Regions from separate parts of the Arthrobacter sp. NPDC093125 genome, predicted to be linked through region 3. Evidence: riboswitches for the same ligand, from Rfam matches in the RefSeq annotation. Region 3 holds a riboswitch; each other region holds the start of a gene.

Region 1 (2,197 bases), on a different contig from region 3:
CTCCATTGAGTCCGGAACATACGGCTACTCCAGCCGGCACCTGATTCTGCGGACCATCCAAAACGACGTGGTCAAGGAATACCAGCAGGTCTTCAACCCTGAGGTTCAGCCGAACGGCAGCTATTTCTTCGAGTGCCAGATCCGCACCGTCTTTGCGCACGCGTGGAGTGAGATCGAACACGATATCCGCTTCAAGGCGGAGGACCCGCGCGCCTGGACGCCCCATTTCGACCGGCAGTTCACGGCCACGGCCGCCATGCTGGAAACGGTGGAGACCGCCTTCGCTGACCTGCACGAGCGCTATGAGGAGGTCCGCAGCTACTGGGACATGGACGGCGAGGGCGCGGCCCAGCTCACGCCCAACCGCATCCGTGACGTGTGGCGCGCACTGCTGCCGCACGTGGACCGGAAAGTGGACGATGACTGGGGATGGGCGGCTGAGCTCATGGCTGCCCACGGCCTCAACCAGACCGTGCAACTGGCCGGTCTGCTCAGCGCCAACCGGATCACCGAGGTCCGCAAGGCCCTGGACCACCGCTACTCCCCCGGTCCGGACCGGCTGCTGGATGACCTGCTGCTGTGGCAGTACGGCACGAGGCACATCGACCTCACCGCAGAAGCGCCCGACGTCGTTCCGCACCCGCGGCGCGACAGCCTCCTGCGGCGGCTGAAGCAGATCGAACGCTACCGGCAGACCAAGAAGTAGAGCCGGCCGCGGCGCGGCGGACTCCACCTCCCGACGCACCCCTACCCGGCGCAACCTGAGATCGCTCGCACAACACGCCCCTGTTACCCAAATGTGACTTTTGCTCCAGGCTCCCGTACGGTAGAAGACGTGCCTTCCTCACCGAGGAAGGCATTCCCGCGCTGATTGCCTAACTCTGCCGCAGCCTCGGGATCCGATCGCAGACCTTTCCGGCAGAGACGGGGAAACCAATTTTCGGCCCGCTCGAAGCGGGCCTTGGGGTGAAGCCGCGCAGATCCTGATTCCTCAGGCCGCGGCCGGGTGTCTCCCATCCGAATCCGACAGCTCACCTCGCAGGCATCGGGAGAGGCTCCTTCATGTCTTCACGCATTACCCCTGCCCGCCGCGCAGCGGCCGGCCGTTCAAACCCGTTCGCTTCCGCATCGCGCGCAGTCACGGCAAATGCCGGAGGACTGGGACGCAAGGCTGCCGTGGTCCTCGCGGCATCGGGGCTCGCCTTCACCGGGACCATGGCCGCGAATGCCGCCAACGCCCCGGCCCAGAAGGCCGCCGCCCCCGCCTCAGCTCCCGAGGCTGCCAGCCAGTCGCAGGCCCCGCTGAGCGCCAGCTCCAGCGTCAGCATCGCCTACGAGCGCCCGGCCGTGAAGTCCACGCCGGCCCCCGTTGTCAAGGCACCCGTCGTTGTGGAGAAGCCGGCTGCGCCTGCGGCTCCCAGGGTTGCTGCAGCGCCGAAGGCTGCTGCCGCCGCCCCCGCCGCTGCTCCGGCACCCGCGGCCGCGCCCGCGCCGAAGGTCACGGTCAAGTCCGCACCGGCACCGGCAAAGGCCCCCGCGCCCGCAGCCGCCGGCGGCATCAACGCCTCCATGGTCGCCGCGGCCTACGCCCAGGTCGGCATCAGCCAGGACTGCACCGCCATGGTGGAGAAGGCACTGGGCGCCTCGGGCATCCGTGTTGGCGACCTCGCCCCCATGCAGTTCATGAACTACGGCAAGGTCGTCTCCACGCCCCAGCCCGGCGACATGATTGTCCAGTCCGGCCACGTAGCCATCTTCGTCGGAAACGGCAAGGCGCTCAGCGGCGGCATGAACGGCGTGAACGAGACCATCGTTCACCCGCTGTCCTGGCTCACCGCAACCGGTCCGGTCACCTTTGTGCGGCCCGCAGCCTAACCGCGACTAAGCAAGACCGCGCACCTGAATAAGGTGCGCTCACAGAGCCGGCGTTGCGCTGCCTTGGGGGCAGCGGAGCGCCGGCTTTTTGCTGCCCTATGCACGTTTTGCCTTCCCTCGACGGCGGGGACAGCTTCCATATCCCGTCAAACTTCCGCCCTGCCTCCTTGTAGAAACCCTCCAAAATGGCGCCCCGATTTGGAAACTAGCGTCTGTTTGAGAGAGATCCGCACCTACAAGGCAAGGAACAAAATCAATGACGATTCAGGCAGACCCGCCCGTGACCCGCTACGAAATCCTCGAGACCGCCCGGCAACAGGTC
Region 2 (2,197 bases), on a different contig from region 3:
CATGTTAGCCTGCCGGCATGCTGACGGGCCACCCAGTCACTGCCACCGCGTGCGGGTTTATGGACCGAAGCTGGAGATGCGAGACTCTGCGTCAGAGTTCGAAGTCTTCATCCGCATACTGCCCGTTGAGCTGCAGACAACGGGCGCTCAGGCCTTCATCCAGGAACTATTCGCGTGGAGAACGGCCCTCGTGCGGGACTGCCAGCAGCTGCCGGAGCTTCCTCCCGAAGCTGACCGCTCCTCTGCGGAAATCAAGGCCCTGCGCATGAGGACCGACGCGTTCGTGGAGTATCTGGATGACTGGCTACATGTGCCCGACCGTGAGCTCGGCGACTACTCCGAGCAGATGAGGAAAGGAATGGATCCGCCGTTGGCCGGACATCGATCCGGAGCTGCACCTGAAGCCTCAGTTAGGTGGCACCAGCACTGGGTCGTAGGCACGGATCCAGCGGCGGCAACCGCCGGAGCTGGCACCGTCAGTATCTCTCGCCGGTCGCGTCCACGGTAAGGCCGCGCAATGCGGCGTGGCTTGCCCAGAAGAAGAAACTACCTTGGGACGGGACTATAGCAAGTCCAAAATCCGCGAGCAGGAGGGGTGCGGGGCGGGTTGCTACGGTTTGGCGGGGCAGTGCATTACTCGCCAGGGACCGGGCTAGTTACTAAATCACGCCCTCATCCACAATAGCGACGCGCGCAGGACTCAGTAACGAATTTGTAACATAAAGCTTTTCTTGCTTACATGGGAGGTAGCCATACCCTCACGTGGTATGCGTGTACCCGCTTCGCCAAACCCCGCCGGCGGTACATGAACCCTTATCTCTAGGCGGGGGCGGAAGACCCACGAATGACGCCTTTGGGCGTCTTGGGGTGAAGCCTGGCCCTGTCATTGCATGCCCGTGAGGCGCGTGTCAGGGGAGGCCGGACAGTCCACTCGTCCGAATCCGACAGCTAATTTCGCCGGCGTCGAGAGGATCTACGCTTTGCCTTCCCACGACAACCACGGCCCACGCCGTGCCATTTTCTCGAGTACATCCGGCAAGGGCCGCCGCCGGGCAGCCTCATCCCCAATGCCGACGCTGCGGGGCCGCGGCCAACAGCTGGCTGTTGCGGCGGCAGTGACCGGAATGATTGGCATGACGGTGCTCACCACGGCTCACGCCGCGCCAGCCGGGATCTCGACGGCGCGCGAAGTTCGCGCCGAGGCGGCCGCCGCCCCCGCCGCCCAGCCGTCCCTGGCGGCGGAGGCAGGATCGTCGCTTGTTTTTGATCGGCCCCAGGTCGAGTCCTCCCCGGCGCCGAAAGCGGCACCGAAAGCGGCACCGAAAGCGGCGTCCAAACCGGCGCGGAAAGCGGCACCGAAAGCGGCGTCCAAACCGGCACGGAAAGCGGCACCGAAATCCGCCCGGGTTTCCGCGCCTTCGGCAGGCCTACGGGCGCCGCTCGCCTCTGTGAACGTGAGTTCGCCATTTGGGCTCCGCGGCAATCCCCTGACCGGGGCCGCCGGCGAAATGCATACCGGGCTTGATCTCGCAGGGGCATGCAACACGCCCGTGTTGGCTGCAGCTGCGGGAAAGGTAACGGAGGCAGGCTGGAGCCCGTACGGTGGCGGAAACCGGATTGTAGTTGACCACGGCAAGGGCCTGAAGACCACATACAACCACCTTGCCAGCATCGGCGTTTCGAAGGGTCAAGCCCTGGGCAAGGGTAGTCGGATAGGCGCTGTCGGAACCACCGGTAACTCCACTGGCTGCCATCTTCACTTTGAAGTGATGGTCAAGGACCGGACCGTCAACCCCGCCGCTTACCTCTAGGGCAATGACACTAGGACCTGTCAGCATTTGCTGAAAGTTCTGCTTAGTTTGAGTAACGGGTTCATCGAAACCGTCCACCGCAACCGGCAGCACCCCTACGCGGAGAAGCTCCTCGCCTCCGTGCCCGGGTCACCCGGCTTGACCCTCGACCAACCGCCGCTATACAACCGCCGGAGCAAGATGGCCCGTCCCGGCGCAGGAATGCTGCGCCGAAACGGGCCAGTTGTGGTGCCGCTGGGGCAATCCCCTGACTTCGTAAAAACGCACCGGTCCGCGTTTTACGATCCTGCATGGTCCGGACGCTCCAGCAGCCGTGAGGCGGCGTATCCGATGACCAGGCCCCAGAAGGCCGAGTGGATGTTGAACAGATCCAGGCCGGAGATGGT
Region 3 (2,197 bases):
TCACGAGAATGTGAGAGTTCTCCATCGGCTTGCTCAGAGCCAGCCTTGGGGATCAACGACGTCTCCGTTGACCATCACCTCGAAGTGGAGGTGGCAGCCAGTGGAAGCGCCGGTGGTCCCGCTAAGTGCCACCGCTTCGCCCCGGCTGACCTTCTGGCCTACCCGGACGCTCGATGACGACAAATGGTTGTACGTGGTTTCCAGGCCGTTGCCGTGGTCGATGACCACCCTGTTGCCGCCTCCGTACGGGTGCCAGCCGGCAAAAGTGACCTTGCCGCTCGCGGCAGCAAACACCTGCGTTCCGCACTGGGCAGCGAAGTCCTGGCCGCGGTGGAATTCTCCCGCGCCTCCGGTGATCGGGCTCACGCGGTAGCCGAAGGGGGAAGACTTGACCATGGTCTCCAGCGGGAGGCCGAGGCTGCCGGCTGAGGCCGCGCGGCTGATGCTGCCGGCGGACTGGGCACTGAGGAGCTGCTTGAGCTTTCCTTCGGGGTCGCCGGCCGTCGCTACGGAGGTGCGGCTGAAGTCGATCTTGGCTGCTGCCTCGGCTGAAACCTCAGGCTGGGCGGTAGCCGCTGCCGCATTGGCTGGCGCACTGCCCTGGTCCGGCGTCGCCATGACGGGGCTGGTGGCGGGGACCGTGACGGTCAGCAGGAGGCCCGTGGCGGCCAGCGCTACACCGGCTTTCTGGCCCATGCCGCTGGCGGCGGCAAAGTCTGTGACCTGACGGAAGGGGCCGCGGCGCCTGCGCGCTTCGCGCTGCGCGTCGCGGGGTCGCTCGACGGCGACGGCTACGGGCGTGCGCGGCTCCGCTGCGGGGCCCGTCGCGCGGCGGCGGCCCCGGGCATTCTGCATGGTCAAGAACTGTTCCTCTCTGGAAAGCCTGCGAAGTTAGCTGTCGGATTCGGGCCAGAGAGATCATTGGCCCGGTCCGCCATGGCAAGCTTTTCGGCACAGGGGTATCCCAGGAGATTCCAGCTGTGGAAAGTGGCTTGCCGCTGCGGACTTCACCCCAAGGCCGTTCATGAACGGCCGGTTGTGGTTCCCCCGCCTCTGCCAGAAGGTGTTTCGAGCTACTGATCCGCTGGCAGAGTTCGGCTCCGGATCAGGTAACGCTTTAGTATCGGCGCTGCCGTTTAACTATAGGCGATTAAAGCTTGCAGTAATAATTCCGTTATCTTCATTGTGCAAAACTCGTGGGTCGTCCTGCCAACTGATGTCGGACATCTGGTCTGCGTGGTCAACCATGACGGTCAGCCCACCTGGACAAACACATGCGCGGCCACTTCCGGCGGGAGTTCAAGGGCACCCTCGATGCCGGGGACCCGCACGGAGATGTACTCGCCGACGCGCTCCAGGGAGACTGTGGCACCGGGCCGGATACCGCCCTCGTCCAGCTGCAGCAGCAGTTCCGGCTCTACCTGGATCGGCTCCGCCAGCCTGCTGACGGTGACCCGGGAGTCCGGGGCATAGCGGGCCATTGCTTCGAGCAGATTCATGGCGCCGTCGGTGAATGCCCGTGACGGCTCGCCGCCAAGTGCAGCCAGCCCGGGAATCGGGTTTCCATACGGCGACTCGGTGGGGTGGTCCAGCAGTTCGTAGATCCTGCGCTCCACGCGCTCACTCATCACGTGTTCCCACCGGCAGGCCTCGTCATGGACATAGGCCCAGTCCAGGCCGATCACGTCGGCGAGGAGCCGCTCGGCCAGGCGGTGCTTCCGCATGACCTCCGTGGCCCGCTTCCGGCCTGTTTCCGTCAGCTCCAGGTGACGGTCGCCGGAGACCACCACCAGCCCGTCGCGCTCCATCCTGCCGACGGTCTGTGAAACAGTGGGGCCAGAATGGCGGAGGCGTTCGGCGATGCGGGCCCGGAGCGCCACGATGTTCTCTTCTTCAAGCTCCAAAATGGTCCGAAGATACATCTCCGTGGTATCGATCAGATCCGTCATTCAGCTCAGCTCCTCGAGCACAGTACTTGCGTCCGTCCCACCGTATCGCGGGCCCACCGTCCGGCGTTGCGGCGTCCGGCACCGCGGCCGCAAATCGGCGGCGGCGCACACCGGCGTTCCGCCCGTACGTCCTCTAAAAGCTTAGCCTATTTTGAATTACTCCAGATAATTTGTCTCACGGCAGGGCCGTCTCAATGACTGGACTGTGACGGCGGAGTTTCCGCGGATTTCAGCGTCTCAGGCAGAAT

What was found. A riboswitch is a leader RNA that binds a small molecule or an ion and turns the genes downstream of it on or off. The one in region 3 is predicted to bind cyclic di-AMP.
Region 1: another riboswitch for cyclic di-AMP. It lies ahead of ACIP9X_RS02600 (hypothetical protein); the one in region 3 lies ahead of ACIP9X_RS13870 (M23 family metallopeptidase).
Region 2: another riboswitch for cyclic di-AMP. It lies ahead of ACIP9X_RS18630 (M23 family metallopeptidase); the one in region 3 lies ahead of ACIP9X_RS13870 (M23 family metallopeptidase).

What each region holds. Positions count from the first base shown of each region.
Region 1 is NZ_JBIVOQ010000001.1:561,395-563,591, forward strand. It holds gene ACIP9X_RS02595 (GTP pyrophosphokinase family protein) at 1-706, shown strand, start outside; cyclic di-AMP (ydaO/yuaA leader) riboswitch at 863-1,059, shown strand; gene ACIP9X_RS02600 (hypothetical protein) at 1,063-1,875, shown strand; gene bioB (biotin synthase BioB) at 2,132-2,197, shown strand, end outside.
Region 2 is NZ_JBIVOQ010000014.1:36,873-39,069, forward strand. It holds gene ACIP9X_RS18625 (hypothetical protein) at 77-508, shown strand; cyclic di-AMP (ydaO/yuaA leader) riboswitch at 801-975, shown strand; gene ACIP9X_RS18630 (M23 family metallopeptidase) at 981-1,811, shown strand; gene ACIP9X_RS18635 (benzoate/H(+) symporter BenE family transporter) at 2,090-2,197, opposite strand, start outside.
Region 3 is NZ_JBIVOQ010000006.1:216,501-218,697, forward strand. It holds gene ACIP9X_RS13870 (M23 family metallopeptidase) at 34-861, opposite strand; cyclic di-AMP (ydaO/yuaA leader) riboswitch at 866-1,110, opposite strand; gene ACIP9X_RS13875 (metal-dependent transcriptional regulator) at 1,254-1,949, opposite strand.